2 regions of the Streptomyces luteireticuli genome follow, and region 1 is predicted to be linked to the other one. Evidence: riboswitches for the same ligand, from Rfam matches in the RefSeq annotation. Region 1 holds a riboswitch; the other holds the start of a gene.
What was found. A riboswitch is a leader RNA that binds a small molecule or an ion and turns the genes downstream of it on or off. The one in region 1 is predicted to bind cobalamin.
Positions count from the first base shown of each region.

Region 2: linked by a shared signal. The riboswitch ahead of AB8735_RS24735 (ribonucleoside-diphosphate reductase subunit alpha) and the one ahead of metE (5-methyltetrahydropteroyltriglutamate--homocysteine S-methyltransferase) in region 1 are both predicted to bind cobalamin.

Region 1 is NZ_CP167927.1:6,874,070-6,881,313, reverse strand. Features, by position in the region: gene tgmA (putative ATP-grasp-modified RiPP) at 1-111, shown strand, start outside; gene tgmB (ATP-grasp ribosomal peptide maturase) at 121-1,077, shown strand; gene tgmC (ATP-grasp peptide maturase system methyltransferase) at 1,065-2,195, shown strand; gene metE (5-methyltetrahydropteroyltriglutamate--homocysteine S-methyltransferase) at 2,334-4,646, opposite strand; cobalamin riboswitch at 4,776-4,987, opposite strand; gene AB8735_RS30900 (NAD-dependent epimerase/dehydratase family protein) at 5,160-6,032, shown strand; gene AB8735_RS30895 (malate synthase A) at 6,077-7,244, opposite strand, start outside.
Region 2 is NZ_CP167927.1:5,497,260-5,504,503, forward strand. Features, by position in the region: gene AB8735_RS24735 (ribonucleoside-diphosphate reductase subunit alpha) at 1-2,226, opposite strand, end outside; cobalamin riboswitch at 2,389-2,532, opposite strand; gene AB8735_RS24740 (hypothetical protein) at 2,823-3,320, shown strand; gene mctP (monocarboxylate uptake permease MctP) at 3,363-4,988, opposite strand; gene AB8735_RS24750 (DUF3311 domain-containing protein) at 4,985-5,245, opposite strand; gene AB8735_RS24755 (HAD family hydrolase) at 5,408-6,154, shown strand; partial or broken gene AB8735_RS24760 (MFS transporter) at 6,232-7,244, opposite strand, start outside.

The DNA of each region.
Region 1 (7,244 bases):
CCGATGGAGATGGGCAAGCACGGCTCGTCCGTGAATACCTACCCGCCCACCCAGGTCAGCAAGGACGGGAAGATGGACCCGGACTCGGGGCACGACGCCGAGCAGGACTGAGGAATGCCCATGGACGGACGTCCGGTGCTGGTCTCGACCCAGCATGAGGATCCGACTGCTGATCTCGTCGTCGCCGAGTTGAACCGTCGCCGGGTGCCCGTCCTGCGGTTCGACCCCGGGAGGGACTTCCCCGGGGTCGCCGTACTCGCGGCGAACACCCACCAGGGTGGTTGGTCCGGCACCCTCACCGTCGGGAGCCGCACAGCCGATCTGGACGCCATACGCGCCCTCTACCACCGGCGCCCCAGCATCTACGAGCCCGTTGGCAGCGGGCAGACGGCTTTGTTCGCGGCGAAGGAGAATCGCAGAGGGCTGGGCGGTGTACTGGCTGCGCTGCCCGGTTGCCTTTACCTCAGCCATCCCCAAGCGATTGCCCGCGCCGAGTACAAGCCGGCACAGCTCGCGGAAGCTGTCCGGCTCGGGCTGCCGGTGCCGGAGACCCTGATCACGAACGACCCGGTGCACGCCAAAGAGTTCTGTGCGCAGCAACCGACGATCTACAAGCCACTGCACGCGGGCTCGTACACCGTGGGTGGTGAGCCGGCGGGGATCTGGGCTGCGCGCGTCGAACCGGGCGAGATCGATGATGCGGTGAAGCACAGCGCCCACCTGTTCCAAGCCGAGGTCCCGAAGGTGGCCGACGTCCGGGTTGTTGTCATCGGGGACCGGGTGCTCTGTGCGCGCATCACTGCCCCGCCCGGCGTCCTCGACTGGCGGTCCGTGTACGGAAGTCTGTCGTACGAGCCGGTCGAGTGCCCCGCAGAGGTACGGCGTGCCCTGATCGAGTTCACCGAGAGCTTCGGACTCCGGTTCGGCGCATTCGACTTCGCCGTGACCGCCGACGGCGCCTGGTGGTTCCTGGAGTGCAACCCGAACGGGCAATGGGCATGGCTGGAAGACCGTGCCGGGCTGCCCATCGCCGCCGCGATCACTGATGTCCTGGAGAACGGAGAGTGCCCCGCGTGACCGACATCAACACGTCTGAGCGACTACGGGCCGGACTGGTCCGGCACCTCAAAGCATCGGGTGTGCTCCACAGCTCACGCTGGGAAGCCGCAGTGTCCGCGGTGCCCCGGGAAATCTTCCTGTCGCGGGGGTGGTTCGAGCACGACGGAGGAGGTTGGTACCGCCCTGAACGACCGGACTCGGCTACCGCTCTGGCGCGGGTCTACGAAGACGACACCCTGGTGACACAGGTAGCCGGTGCGGTCTTCCCCGAACAGGTGGAGGGCCGGATTTCCTCCGCCCCGTCGTCGTCATCCACCCTGCCCAGTCTGGTCGTCCGCATGCTGGAGGAGTCGGGCGTGCGCACGAACACGGCCGTCCTGGAGATCGGGACGGGAACGGGTTACTCCACAGCCTTGCTGTCCCACGTCGCCGGCGAGAACAATGTGACGACCGTGGAAGTGGACCGTGCGGTGTCCGAGCGTGCCGGCATGGCGCTCGCACAGGCCGGGCACTGGCCCGACCGCGTGGTCGCCGACGGTCTTGCAGGTTGCCCCGGGGATGGCCCCTACGACCGAGTGATCGTCACATGTGGCGTACGGACCATCCCTCTTGACTGGGTCACGCAGACCCGGCCCGGCGGCGAAATCCTGGTCACGGTCGGAGGCTGGATGCACGCCTCCGAGCTGGTGCGGCTCACGGTCTCCGAGGACGGAACGGCAAGCGGACCGGTCCTCGGGGGACAGGTATCCTTCATGCTCGCTCGCCCGCAACTCCCGCCCTCACTGGGCATGCTGCCCGATCTCAGGGCGGGAACCGCCTCTCCGACGGGTCTCGGGGCTGACGTCCTGGAGGAGTGGACGCCACGCTTCATCGCACAATTCGCCGCTCCTACGGCCCAACGCCTCACCCTCGACCGGGGCGGGCGTACGGAACACCTCGTCATCGACGTGGACGCCGAAGCGTGGGCATCGCTGTACCAGGAAGACGGACAGTGGATGGTGCGGCAATCCGGACCCGAACGGCTCTGGGACGTGATCGCCGACCGACTCGCACAGTGGCAGAAGGACGGGCAACCCCCAGTCGAACAAATGCGACTGCACGTCGGTCCGGAGGGGCAACACCTCACGTGGCAGTGAGCGCCGGACGGGCTGAATCAGCCCGTCCGGCGTTTGAGGACGAACGCGGCACAGCCGCGTTGCACCCGCGCGGAGCGCGAAGAAACTGGGGGCACCCCCTCTGGGGGAGAAAGGGCGGGGTCGGGGACCCCTACCGCATCAGCCCACTTCCCCCCGCGCCTCCCGCGCCGCCGCCACCAGATGCTCCAGTGCCTCCCGCACCTCCGTCCAACCCCGCGTCTTCAGACCGCAGTCGGGGTTGACCCAGAGCCGCTCCGCGGGGACCGCGGCCAGCGCGCGGCGCAGCAGGGCCGTCACCTCCCCGGTGTCGGGGACGCGCGGCGAGTGGATGTCGTAGACGCCGGGCCCGACCTCCCTCGGGTAGCCGGCGTCCGCCAGTTCGCCCGCGACCTGCATGTGGGAGCGGGCGGCCTCCAGGCTGATGACGTCGGCGTCGAGGTCGTCGATGGCCTGGAGGACGTCGCCGAACTCGGCGTAGCACATATGGGTGTGGATCTGGGTGTCCGGCCGGACGCCGGAGGTGGTGAGGCGGAACGCCTCGGTGGCCCAGGCCAGATAGGCCGGGCGTCCGGCGGCCCGCAGCGGCAGGGTCTCGCGCAGCGCGGGTTCGTCCACCTGGATGACCGAAGTGCCCGCCGCCTCCAGGTCGTTCACCTCGTCGCGCAGGGCGAGGGCGACCTGGCGGGCGGTCTCCCCGAGCGGCTGGTCGTCGCGGACGAAGGACCAGGCGAGCATGGTCACCGGCCCGGTGAGCATGCCCTTGACGGGGCGGCCGGTCAGCGACTGGGCGTAGGAGGTCCAGCGGACGGTCATCGGCCCGGGGCGGGAGATGTCGCCGGCGAGGATCGGCGGACGGACGTAGCGGGTGCCGTAGGACTGGACCCAGCCGTGCTGGGTGGCGAGGTAGCCGGTGAGCTGCTCGGCGAAGTACTGGACCATGTCGTTGCGTTCGGGCTCGCCGTGCACCAGGACGTCGATCCCGGCCTTCTCCTGGAAGGAGATCACCTCCCGGATCTCGGCCTCGATCCGCTCCTCGTAGCCCTCGGTGCCGATGCGTCCGGCGCGCAGGTCGGCGCGGGCGGTGCGCAGTTCGGTGGTCTGCGGGAAGGAGCCGATGGTGGTCGTCGGCAGCGGCGGCAGGCCGAGCCGGGCGCGCTGGGCGGCGGCCCGCCCGGGGTAGGGGTGCGAGCGGCGGCCGTCGGCGTCGGTGACGGCGGCGGTGCGGGCGCGCACGGCCGGGTCGCGGGTGATGGGCGAGCCCGCGCGGGAGGCCAGGTCGGCCCGGTTGGCGGCGAGTTCGGCGGCGATGGCGTCGGTGCCGCGTTCCAGTCCGCGCGCCAGGAGGACGACCTCGGCGGTCTTCTGGCGGGCGAAGGCGAGCCAGCGGACGATCTGTCCGTCGATGTCCCGTTCGGCGGTGACGTCGAGCGGGACGTGCAGCAGCGAGCAGGACGCCGCGACGTCCACCCGGTCGGCGAGGCCGAGGAGGGTGGCGAGGGTGGCGAGCGACCCGGCGAGGTCGTTGATCCATACGTTGCGCCCGTCCACGACACCGGCGACCAGCCGCTTGCCGGGCAGGCCGCCCACGGCGGCGAGGTCGTCGAGGTTCCCGGCGGCGGGCCCGGTGAAGTCCAGGGCCAGCCCGTCGACGGGGGCCTTGGCGAGGACGGGCAGGGCGTCGCCGAGCCGGTCGAAGTAGGAGGCGACGAGGAGCTTGGGCCGGTCGGTGAGGGCGCCGAGGTCGCGGTAGACCCGTGCGGCGGCGTTGAGTTCGGCCGGGCTGCGGTCCTGGACGAGGGCGGGCTCGTCGAGCTGGACCCACTCGGCACCGGCGGCCCGCAGGTCGGCGAGGACCTCGGCGTAGACGGGCAGCAGCCGGTCGAGCAGGGTCAGCGGCTCGAAGCCCTCGTCGACGCCCGGGGCGGGCTTGGCGAGCAGAAGGTAGGTGAGGGGACCGACGAGGACGGGGCGTGCGTCGAGACCGAGGGCGCGGGCCTCCCGGAACTCGTCGACCTGCTTGGCGGAATCGGCCGCGAAGACGGTGTCCGGACCCAACTCGGGTACCAGGTAGTGGTAGTTGGTGTCGAACCACTTGGTCATCTCCAGGGGCGCGACGTCCTGCGTCCCCCGGGCCATGGCGAAGTAGCCGTCCAGGGCGTCCGCCTCGACGGCGGCGCGGTGCCGGGCGGGGATCGCGCCGACCATGACGGTCGTGTCCAGGACGTGGTCGTAGTACGAGAAGTCGCCGGTCGGCACCTCGTGCACGCCGGCCCCGGCGAGGCCCCGCCAGGTGGCGGCGCGCAGCGCGGCGGCGGTGCGCCGGAGTTCACCGGCGTCGACACGGCCCTTCCAGTAACCCTCGACGGCCTTCTTCAGTTCCCGGCCGGCACCCTGTCGGGGGTAGCCGTACACGGTGGCCCGTGCTGCCGCGGCTGCGGACTTGCTGGTCACAACACTCTCCTTCGCGAGCACTGAGCGGCGTCCCGGGACGGGTGCGCGCAAGGCGAAGGAGCGAACGGCCGGGTACGGCCATCGCGTTCGCCGACCCGCCCACGAGGTCACCGGAACTCCGTGCGCGTCCATACGCGCACGGGCAGTGGCAGGTCTTCGGACTCGCGGGCGCCGTGCCTGTTCCTACTGGCCGTCGCTTCCCGGGGTCCTCGCGGATCCCAGTGCTCATGACGGCGGTCGTTCCCACTCACCGCTGCGGGGCAGTCCCGGATTCCCACCGGGTTCCCTCTTGCGACGCGTCTGCCTGGCGGGCAGGGCGAACCAGCTGCACCGTCAGCGTAGGGGTTGCCGGCCCGCCCGGGGAAGTGATCTGGAACTCATCCCTCCCGAGTAGCCCACGCATCCGGCTCGCGAATGGCCCAAATGCGAGACGGCATTCCGCTCTAGCCTGGGCCACGTACCACCGAGTACCACCAAGTACCACCGCACACCACGCACGAACGGACCCTTTCCATGCGCATCTTCGTCGCGGGCGCCACCGGCGCCGTCGGCCGCCTGCTCGTCCCCCTCCTCCTGAAGGCCGGGCACGAGGTCACCGGGGCCTCCCGGACGGCGGAGGGGACCGAGCTCGTGCGGTGCATGGGCGCCTCCGCGGTCCGGGCGGACGTCCTCGACGCGGACGCCGTACGGCGGGCGGTGGCCGACGCCGCGCCGGACGCTGTCATCCACCAACTCACCGACCTGGCCGGGGCGGACGGCCGCGCCAACATAAGGCTGCGCCGCGAGGGCACCCGCAACCTGGTGGACGCGGCCCGCGCCGCCGGCGTCCGGCGGATCGTCGCCCAGTCCGTCGCCTGGGCCTACGCGCCCGGCGGCACCCCCGCCGACGAGTCCGTCCCCCTCGACGACTCCCCCGAGGCCCCGCGCGCCTCGATGGTCGGCGGCATCCGCGCCCTGGAGGAGACCGTCGCGGAGCTGGGGACGGCGGTCGTGCTGCGGTACGGCATCCTCTACGGCCCCGGCACCTGGTACGCCCCCGGCGGCGCGGTCGCCGCGGCGCTCCGCGGCGAACCGGCCGCCTTCCTCGGCGGCATCGAGGCGAACGACGCCGTGAGCTCCTTCGTCCACGTCGCGGACGCGGCGTCCGCGGCGGTCGCGGCACTCGACTGGCCGTCCGGCCCGGTGAACGTCGTGGACGACGAGCCGGCGCGGGGCCGGGAGTGGCTGCCGGTGCTCGCGGGGGCGCTGGGCGTCCCGGCGCCGGAGCCGGTGCCGGGCGGCGGTGAGCCGTGGGAGCGCGGCGCGCTCAATTCCCGCGCCCGGGAGCTGGGTTGGACCCCGGAGTACCCGACGTGGCGGGAGGGTTTCGCGGGCCAGGGCATCTGAGCGCTCCCTGTAAGCGCCCGAGCCCCCGCCGACCGGGCCGGGGCTCAGGCGCGCGCCCGGCCCCGCGCCCGGGGGGCGGCCGCGAAGTCCGGCCCGAACGCCCCCGGCGGCTCCGCCCCGAGGACCGTCCGGGCGACGGCGTGCCGCGCCTCCTCCGCCCGCGCCCCGGGCTGCTCCTCCGTCAGCGCGGCCGCTTCCTCCGCGAGGAGCCGCAGCACCGCCGCCGGTGAGATCACATCGTGCCGCAGCCACTGCCACACCTGGCAGCGGGCCGTCTCCGCGGTGGCCGCGTCCTCCACCAGGCCGTGGCGGACGACCGAAGTGCCGCCCCGCAGCCAGGAGTCGGCGCAGCGCAGGGCGACGCCCAGCGCGGCGCGCACGCCCGCCTCCGTGGGCCGGCCGCTGCTGCGGGGGACGGACAGCAGCCCGGCAGCCGTGACATGGACGTCCTCGCGGGTGCGCTCGAGCTGGTGGGGTCGGCCGGCCAGGACCGTGTCGAAGGCCGTGCGGCAGACGGGGACGAGGTCCGGGTGTGCGACGCGGGAGCCGTCGAAGCCGTCCTCGGCCTCGCGTTCCTTGTCCAGGCGGACCCGGGCCAGCACGGCCTCGTGCGCCGCGGCGTCGGCGCCGGGCACCTGGGCGGCCGGACCGCCGATGGCGTGGGCGCCGCGCCGGTGGCAGGTGCGGACGAGCAGTTCGGTGTACGCGCGCAGGAACGGCACGGTCATGGTGATCTTCGCCCGGTCCGGGAGGAGGAAGTCCGGCCGGTGCGGGAAGGCCCGTACGACGCTGGCGAGATAGCGCCGGGAATCGGTGGCCAGACCGGCGCTGCGGGCGCGCAGTTCGTAGAGGATCTCCTCCATCTCGAAGGCGGCGCCGATCGTTTCGACGGGTGCGGAGGCACGGACCGTGCCGTACGGGAGGCCGAGCCGGTCCTCGGCGAAGGTGAAGACATCGTTCCACAGCCGCGCCTCCAGGTGATTCTCCACCTGGGGGAGGCAGAAGTACGGTCCGGCCCCGGCGCCGCTCCCCCGCCCGGCCCGGGCCCGGTGGAAGAGGTGGAGTCCGGCGTCGACGAGGGCGGCCGCGGCGGGGCGGCCGGCGACCATCAGGTGTTTCTCGGTGAGGTGCCAGCCGCGCGGGCGGACCAGCACCGTCAGGGGCGACGCCAGGACGTGCGCCTGGCCCTCGACGACCCGCCCCCAGGCGGGC
Region 2 (7,244 bases), 1.4 Mb from region 1:
GTACGCGTACATCGAGCTGAGCTTGCCGATGGTGGGCGCGGCCATGAACAGGTTGAGGGACTGGCTCTGGTCGAGGTACGGCGTACGGGCCGCGGCCATGTCGATCAGGGAGCGCTGGGGGATCTCCCAGGCGGTGCGGTAGAGGTCGCGCACCTCCTGCGGGATCCACCGCATGTCCTGGACCGAGCCGTTGGCGTCGGTGAGCGCGTCGCGCGTGGTGCGGTCCCACACGCCGAGCTTCTTCAGGTCCTCCACCAGGTAGGTGTTGACCTGGAGGAACTCACCGCTGAGCGTCTCGCGCTTGAACAGGTTGGAGACCTGCGGCTCGATGCATTCGTAGACGCCCGCGATGGACGCGATCGTCGCCGTCGGGGCGATCGCCAGCAGCAGCGAGTTGCGCATGCCGACGGCGGCGATCCGGGCGCGCAGCGCGTCCCAGCGCTCCGCCCAGGTGGGCTCGGTGTTGGGGTAGTGGTCCGGGTGCAGCACACCGCGCGCGGTGCGGGTGGCGGACCAGGCCTCGTGCGGGCCGTGCCGCTCGGCCAGGTCGGCCGACGCCTCGTAGGCCGCGAGCATGATCCGCTCGGAGATCCGGGTGGACAGCGCCTTCGCCTCGGGGGAGTCGAAGGGCAGGCGCAGCCGGAAGAAGACGTCCTGGAGGCCCATCAGGCCCAGACCGACCGGCCGCCAGCGGGAGTTGGAGGCGCCCGCCTGCTCGGTCGGGTAGAAGTTGATGTCCACGACGCGGTCGAGGAAGGTCACGGCGGTGCGGACGGTGCGGTCCAGCCGCTCCCAGTCCATCTCGCCGTCCTCGCCCAGGTGGGCGGCCAGGTTGACCGAACCCAGGTTGCAGACCGCGGTCTCGCCGTCGTTCGTGACCTCCAGGATCTCCGTGCAGAGGTTGGAGGAGTGGACGACCTTGCCGGGCTCGGCGGTCTGGTTGGCGGTGCGGTTGGCGGCGTCCTTGAACGTCATCCAGCCGTTGCCGGTCTGCGCCAGGGTGCGCATCATCCGGGCGTAGAGCACCCGCGCCGGGATGGTCTTGACGGCCTTGCCCGCGGCCTCGTACGCGCGGTACGCGGCGTCGAACTCGTCGCCGTACAGGTCCACCAGGTCCGGGGTGTCCGCCGGGGAGAACAGCGACCACTCGGCGTCCGCCTCGACCCGGCGCATGAACTCGTCCGGGATCCAGTGCGCGATGTTGAGGTTGTGCGTACGGCGCGCCTCCTCACCGGTGTTGTCGCGGAGCTCCAGGAACTCCTCGATGTCCGCGTGCCACGTCTCCAGGTAGACGCAGGCCGCGCCCTTGCGCCGGCCGCCCTGGTTGACGGCCGCGACCGAGGCGTCGAGGGTGCGCAGGAACGGCACGATGCCGTTGGAGTGCCCGTTGGTGCCGCGGATCAGCGAACCGCGCGAGCGGATGCGGGAGTAGGACAGGCCGATGCCGCCCGCGTGCTTCGACAGCCGCGCCACCTGGTGGTAGCGGTCGTAGATCGAGTCCAGCTCGTCCAGCGGCGAGTCCAGCAGGTAGCAGGACGACATCTGGGGGTGCCGCGTACCGGAGTTGAAGAGCGTGGGGGAGGAGGGGAGGTACGAGAGCGTGCTGGTGAGGCGGTAGAGCTCGGCGACGTCCTCCAGCGCCCGGACGGAGGCTTCTTTTGAATCAGCAGTCTCGGCGAGGCCGCAGGCCACGCGCAGCAGGAAGTGCTGCGGGGTCTCGATCACGTTCCGGGTGATCGGGTGGCGGAGCAGGTAGCGGCTGTGCAGGGTGCGCAGGCCGAAGTAGCCGAAGCGGTCGTCGGCGCCGTCGACCAGGGCGGCGTCCACCAGCGCGTCCAGCCGCTCGGCGTGCTCGCGCACGAACGCGGCGGTGTCGTCGGCGATCAGGCCCTCGCGGTGCCCGGTGGCGACCGACGCGGAGAAGGAGACCGCGCCCTGCCCGCCCGCCTCCTCGGCGATGGCGAGCGTGAGGAGCCGCGCGGCGAGCCGCGAGTACTCGGGCTCCTCGCCGATCAGCCCGGCCGCGGCCTCGGTGGCCAGCGAGCGCAGTTCGGCCTCGTCCGACCCGGCGTGCCGGCCGCGCAGCGCGGCGGCGGCGACCTTGCCGGGGTCGGTGGCGGGCAGGTCGGCGGTGAGTTCCGTCAGGGTGCGCAGCAGCGCGGTCCCGGGAGCGTCGACGGACTCCTCCGCCTGCGCTGAGACCGGATCGACGGGCGCGATCGTCACGTGTTGCTCTCCCTCACTCGGCTGGAGGCCGCTCGGGAGCGCACGGGGCCGCACACGGGCATGCGGGGCGCGTACGTGACGTACGGAAGCATGCGCGCAGGCGTCCACCGGCCCAACCCTCGAGGCCCGGACGTGGTTCGACACCGCACACCGGCGGCGGGCCGGCGAGGGCGTACTGTCGGCAGGTCCTCGGACTGCGGCGTGGGTGCAATATCTCCACACGTACACCGTTGCGGGACAGTTCCGGATTTCCACCGGATTCCCCTGCGGCGACAGCGAGGACGAGCATACATCTAGTGCTGCCCGTCGCGTGTACCCCCACATGTTGTGTCGGCGCGTCATGAGACGGTCGCGGAATGTGCTAGACGGTGGCGTGTTCGCGGGTGCGACGGCCGGAGAGGCCGCGGGGGGCGGGGGAGGGCGGCCCCGCTTCACGGAAGCGTAGGGGCGGTGCGCGGGCGGCCGTTCGCCCGTCACCGGCCGCACTGACTTTTGTCATCTCCGGCCGGTGACGGGCGGACCTGCCGCCGGAGGGCGGGGGAGGGAATGATCGTGGGTGTTGGACGGGACGGCGACACCACGACGGGGCGGACACCATGAGCGACACGGGGGCGGACACGATGAGCGGCACGGGGGCGGGCACGATGAGCGGCACCATCACCGAGCAGCAGGCCGGGGCCGGGCAGGGCGCGCTCGATCCGGAGCTGAAGCCGCTTCCGGTGTGGTTCTTCGCCTTCGAGGGGGCCATGGGGGCCGCCTTCGACTTCTACAAGGCGTGGGACGGGGCCTGGATGGTCCTCGCCGCGCTCGGGGCGGTGAACATCGCGGTGGGGCTGACGGTCCTGCGGCGGCGCAGGAAGCTGCTCAAGGCGATGCTGAAGAACTCCCGCGCCCGGAAGATCCTCTTCGGGCTCATCGGGCTGCGGGTCGCGCTGCACGTCGTGCTCGGGGCCGTGGGTGCCACCGTCGAATCGGCGGCCGGTCATCTGGCCCTGGGGCTGGTGATGTCCGCGCTGACCGTGGGGCTGCTCTGGTTCGACCAGCGGGTCTCCTTCCGGGCGCTCGGTCTGACGCCTTCGGGTGCCGCCGCCTGACAGGGGGAGGGGGACGGCCGGGCCCGTGGGCCCGGCCGTTTCTCAGTGGCCGCCCGGTGCGCCCGCCGTGGCCGGGGGGAGCTCCACGGCGACGTCGGGGTCGCCCGCGTCCGCCGTGTAGTCGGAGGGCTTCGTCTCGTCCACGCCGTCCGGGGCCTTGAGGGCCTTGAGGACGAGCGTCAGGACGACGGTGACGGCGACGTTCAGGACGAAGGCCGTCAGGCCGATGTAGCCCTTCTCCCCGATGAAGGGGATGAGGTTGGTGTTGCCGAAGTGGTCCTGCGTGGCGCTGGGGGTGTCATAGGCGCGCCATGTCCCGTAGACCATCCCGACGGCCCAGCCGGCCAGCAGGGCCCAGCGGTGGAACCAGCGGGTGAACAGGCCGCCGACCAGGGCGGGCACGGTCTGGAGGATCCAGATGCCCCCCAGCAGCTGGAAGTTGATGGCCACCGACTTGTCCATGGTGAGGACGAAGACCAGCGCGCCCACCTTGACGAGGAGGGAGGCCAGTTTGGACACCTTCGCCTCGTTCTCCGGCGTCGCGTCCTTGCGCAGGAAGTCCTTGTAGATATTGCGGGTGAAGAGGTTCGCCGCGGCTATGGACATGATGGCGGCGGGGACGAGGGCGCCGATGCCGATGGCCGCGAAGGCCACGCCCGTGAACCAGTCGGGGAACATGTCGTCGAAGAGCTGCGGAATGGCCAGCTGGCCGTTCTTCACCTTGATCCCGGCCGCGACCGCCATGAATCCCAGCATGGCCAGCAGGCCCAGCATCAGCGAATAGAGCGGCAGGATCGTGGTGTTGCGCCGGATGACGTTCCGGTTCTTGCTGGAGAGGACCGCCGTCACGGAGTGCGGATAGAGGAACAGCGCCATCGCGGAGCCCAGTGCGAGCGTCGCGTAGGCCCACTGCGCGTCCGGTCCGGAGGCGAGGGCGCCGCGCGGCTTCCCGGTCGCCGGATTCTTCGTGGAGAACGCCTCGCCCGCCTTGGCGAAGATGTCGTGGAATCCGCCGAGCTTCATCGGGATGTAGATGATGGCGACCGCGATGACGATATAGATCAGCGCGTCCTTGACGAAGGCGATGAGGGCGGGGGCGCGCAGTCCCGAGGAGTAGGTGTAGGCGGCCAGGACACCGAAGGCGATGAGCAGCGGCAGGTCCTTCATGAACCAGTTGGAACCGCCGCCCACGCCCATCACGTCCAGCACCGCCTGGATGCCGACGAGTTGGAGCGCGATGTAGGGCATCGTGGCGAGAATGCCGGTGAGGGCGAGGGCCAGGGAGAGCCCCTTGGAGCCGAACCTGCCGCGCACGAAGTCCGAGGACGTGACGTAACCGTGGCGGTGGGAGACCGACCACAGCCGCGGCAGGAAGGTGAACACCAGCGGATAGCAGAGAATGGTGTAGGGCACGGCGAAGAATCCCGCCGCCCCGCCCGCGTAGACGGCCGCCGGAACGGCGACGAAGGTGTACGCGGTGTAGAGGTCGCCGCCCAGCAGGAACCAGGTGATCCAGGTTCCGAAGGAACGCCCGCCCAGCCCCCACTCGTCGAGGTTGTCCGCGTTCTCCGCCCGCCGCCATTTCGCGGCCATGAATCCCATGACCGTGACGGCGAGGAAGAAGAGGATGAACACGGTGAGGGCGACTCCGTTGACGCCGTGCCTCATCGCCCCTCACCGGCCTTCCGGGCCCGCTCGTTGCGTCGTACGAGGACGTACGCGACGGTGGTCAGCGCGGTGGATATGAGCACCCAGAGCATCTGGTACCAGTAGAAGAACGGAATGCCGATGAACTCCGGTGTCAGCCGGGCGTAGGAGCCGACCCAGAGCATCGCCCCGAACGGCAGGGCGAGACAGACGCCCGCCACGATCAGCGGGAGGGTCACGACAGGTGTGCGCCGGTCCCCGGCGGGTGGTTCGGACATGCGATGGCTCCGTCCCCGTGTGGTGAACGCGCAAGCACGGCGCGATCACTCGCGTAATGCGCACGAAATCTAGGGGAGGGACCGTCCGGGCGTCACCCCCTGTCCGGATATCGGTATGAGAACGTCAAGTTCCGCCGGGAGGTGGGCCGTAGGCTTCCGTGCATGACGCATGAACCTTTTGACCTCGTCATCTTCGACTGCGACGGGGTGCTGGTGGACAGCGAGCGGATCGCCGTCCGGGTGGACGCCCGGATGCTGGCGGACCTCGGGTGCCCCTTCACGGAGGAGGAGATCGTCGAGCGGTTCCTGGGGGCGGCGGAGGGCGAGCTCGTCCGCGCGGTGGAGGAGCGGCTCGGACGGAAGCTGGAGCCGGGGTGGTGGAAGCCGTACCAGCGGTGGTACCAGGAGGCGTACGACGCGGAGTTGACGGCCGTGGACGGGGTCGCCGAGGCGCTCAAGGAGATCACGCTCCCCGTCTGCCTCGCCTCCAACGGCGGCCACGAGAAGATAGCCCGCAACCTGCGCACGACCGGACTCCACGACCACTTCGAGGGACGCGTCTTCAGCGCCCGGGACGTGGCCCGGGCCAAGCCCGCCCCGGACCTCTTCCTGCACGCGGCCCGGACGATGGGCGTGGAGCCCTCCCGGTGCGCGGTGGTGGAGGACAGCCGCTACGGGGTGCGGGCGGCCCGGGCCGCGGGCATGCGGTCGTTCGGCTACTGCGGCGGCCTCACTCCGGCGGAGTGGCTGGAGGGGGAGGGGACGGTGGTCTTCGACGACATGCGGAGCCTGCCCGAACTGCTGCTGGACCCCCCGGATTTCCGCTTCCGCAGCAACGGCAGCAGCGCCAACGACGCGGCGCACAGGGCGACGTCGAAGCCCAGCGCCGCGGCCATCCCGTGCCCGTAGGCCACGGCGTCACCGCGCGGGGCCCCGCCCAGCACCCCGTAGTACAGCGTCCCCACCACCGCCACCCCGACCGCCCCGCCCACCTGTTGGCCGGTGGACAGGACCCCGGAGGCCATGCCCGCCTCGGCCGGGGCGACCCGCGACAGGACCGTGCCGATGAGCGGCGTCACCAGCAGGCCGTTGCCCGCGCCGGTCAGGGCCAGACCGGGAGCGAGGTGCCAGGGGGACAGGGAGCCGCCCGCGAGCAGGACCGCCGCGATGCCGGTCGCGTGGCCGAGGGCGGAGAGCAGCGCGCCGCGGACCAGGAGGCGGTGGCCCCGCCGGGCCAGACGGCCCGCCGCCACGCTGGCGGCGAAGAACGCCGCGGCGAAGGGGACGTAGACCAGGCCCGCGCCGAGCGTCCCCAGCCCCAGCCCGTCCTGGACGGTCAGCGAGAGCACCAGGAACGAGGAGTTGATGCCCGAGTAGGTGAGGAGGACGAGCGCGATGCCGACGGCGAAGGGGCGTTCCCGCAGCAGCCCCGGGCGCAGCAGCGGCGTCCGCGCCCGCCGTTCGACCGCGGCGAAGCACCCGAACGCGGCCGCGGCCGCGACGGGGCTCAGCCAGGTCCACCACGGCCAGCCGCGCTCCCGGCCCTCCACGAGGGGCACCACGAGCAGGCCCAGGGCGACGGTCAGCACGCCCGCGCCGGGCAGGTCGGGACGCCGGCCGCTGCCCGGAGCGCGTGACTCCGGTACGCGGACGGCGGTGAGGACGAGCGCGGCCAGCCCCACCGGCACGTTCACCCAGAACACCGGGCGCCACGACGTGCCGAAGAGGTCCGCCGCCACCAGCAGCCCGCCCAGCAACTGGCCCGCCACGCCCGCCGCACCGATCACCGCGCCGAGCGCCCCGAGCGCCCGCGCCCGCCGCTCCGCCGGGACGAGCACCTGGATCATCGAGAAGACCTGGGGGAACATCACCGCCGCCCCCAGCCCCTGCACCAGCCGGGCCGCGATCAGGGCACCGGCCCCGGGGGCCGCGGCACAGGCCGCCGAGGCCAGGGTGAAGACGGCCATGCCGGTCAGGAACATCCGTCTGCGGCCCAGGA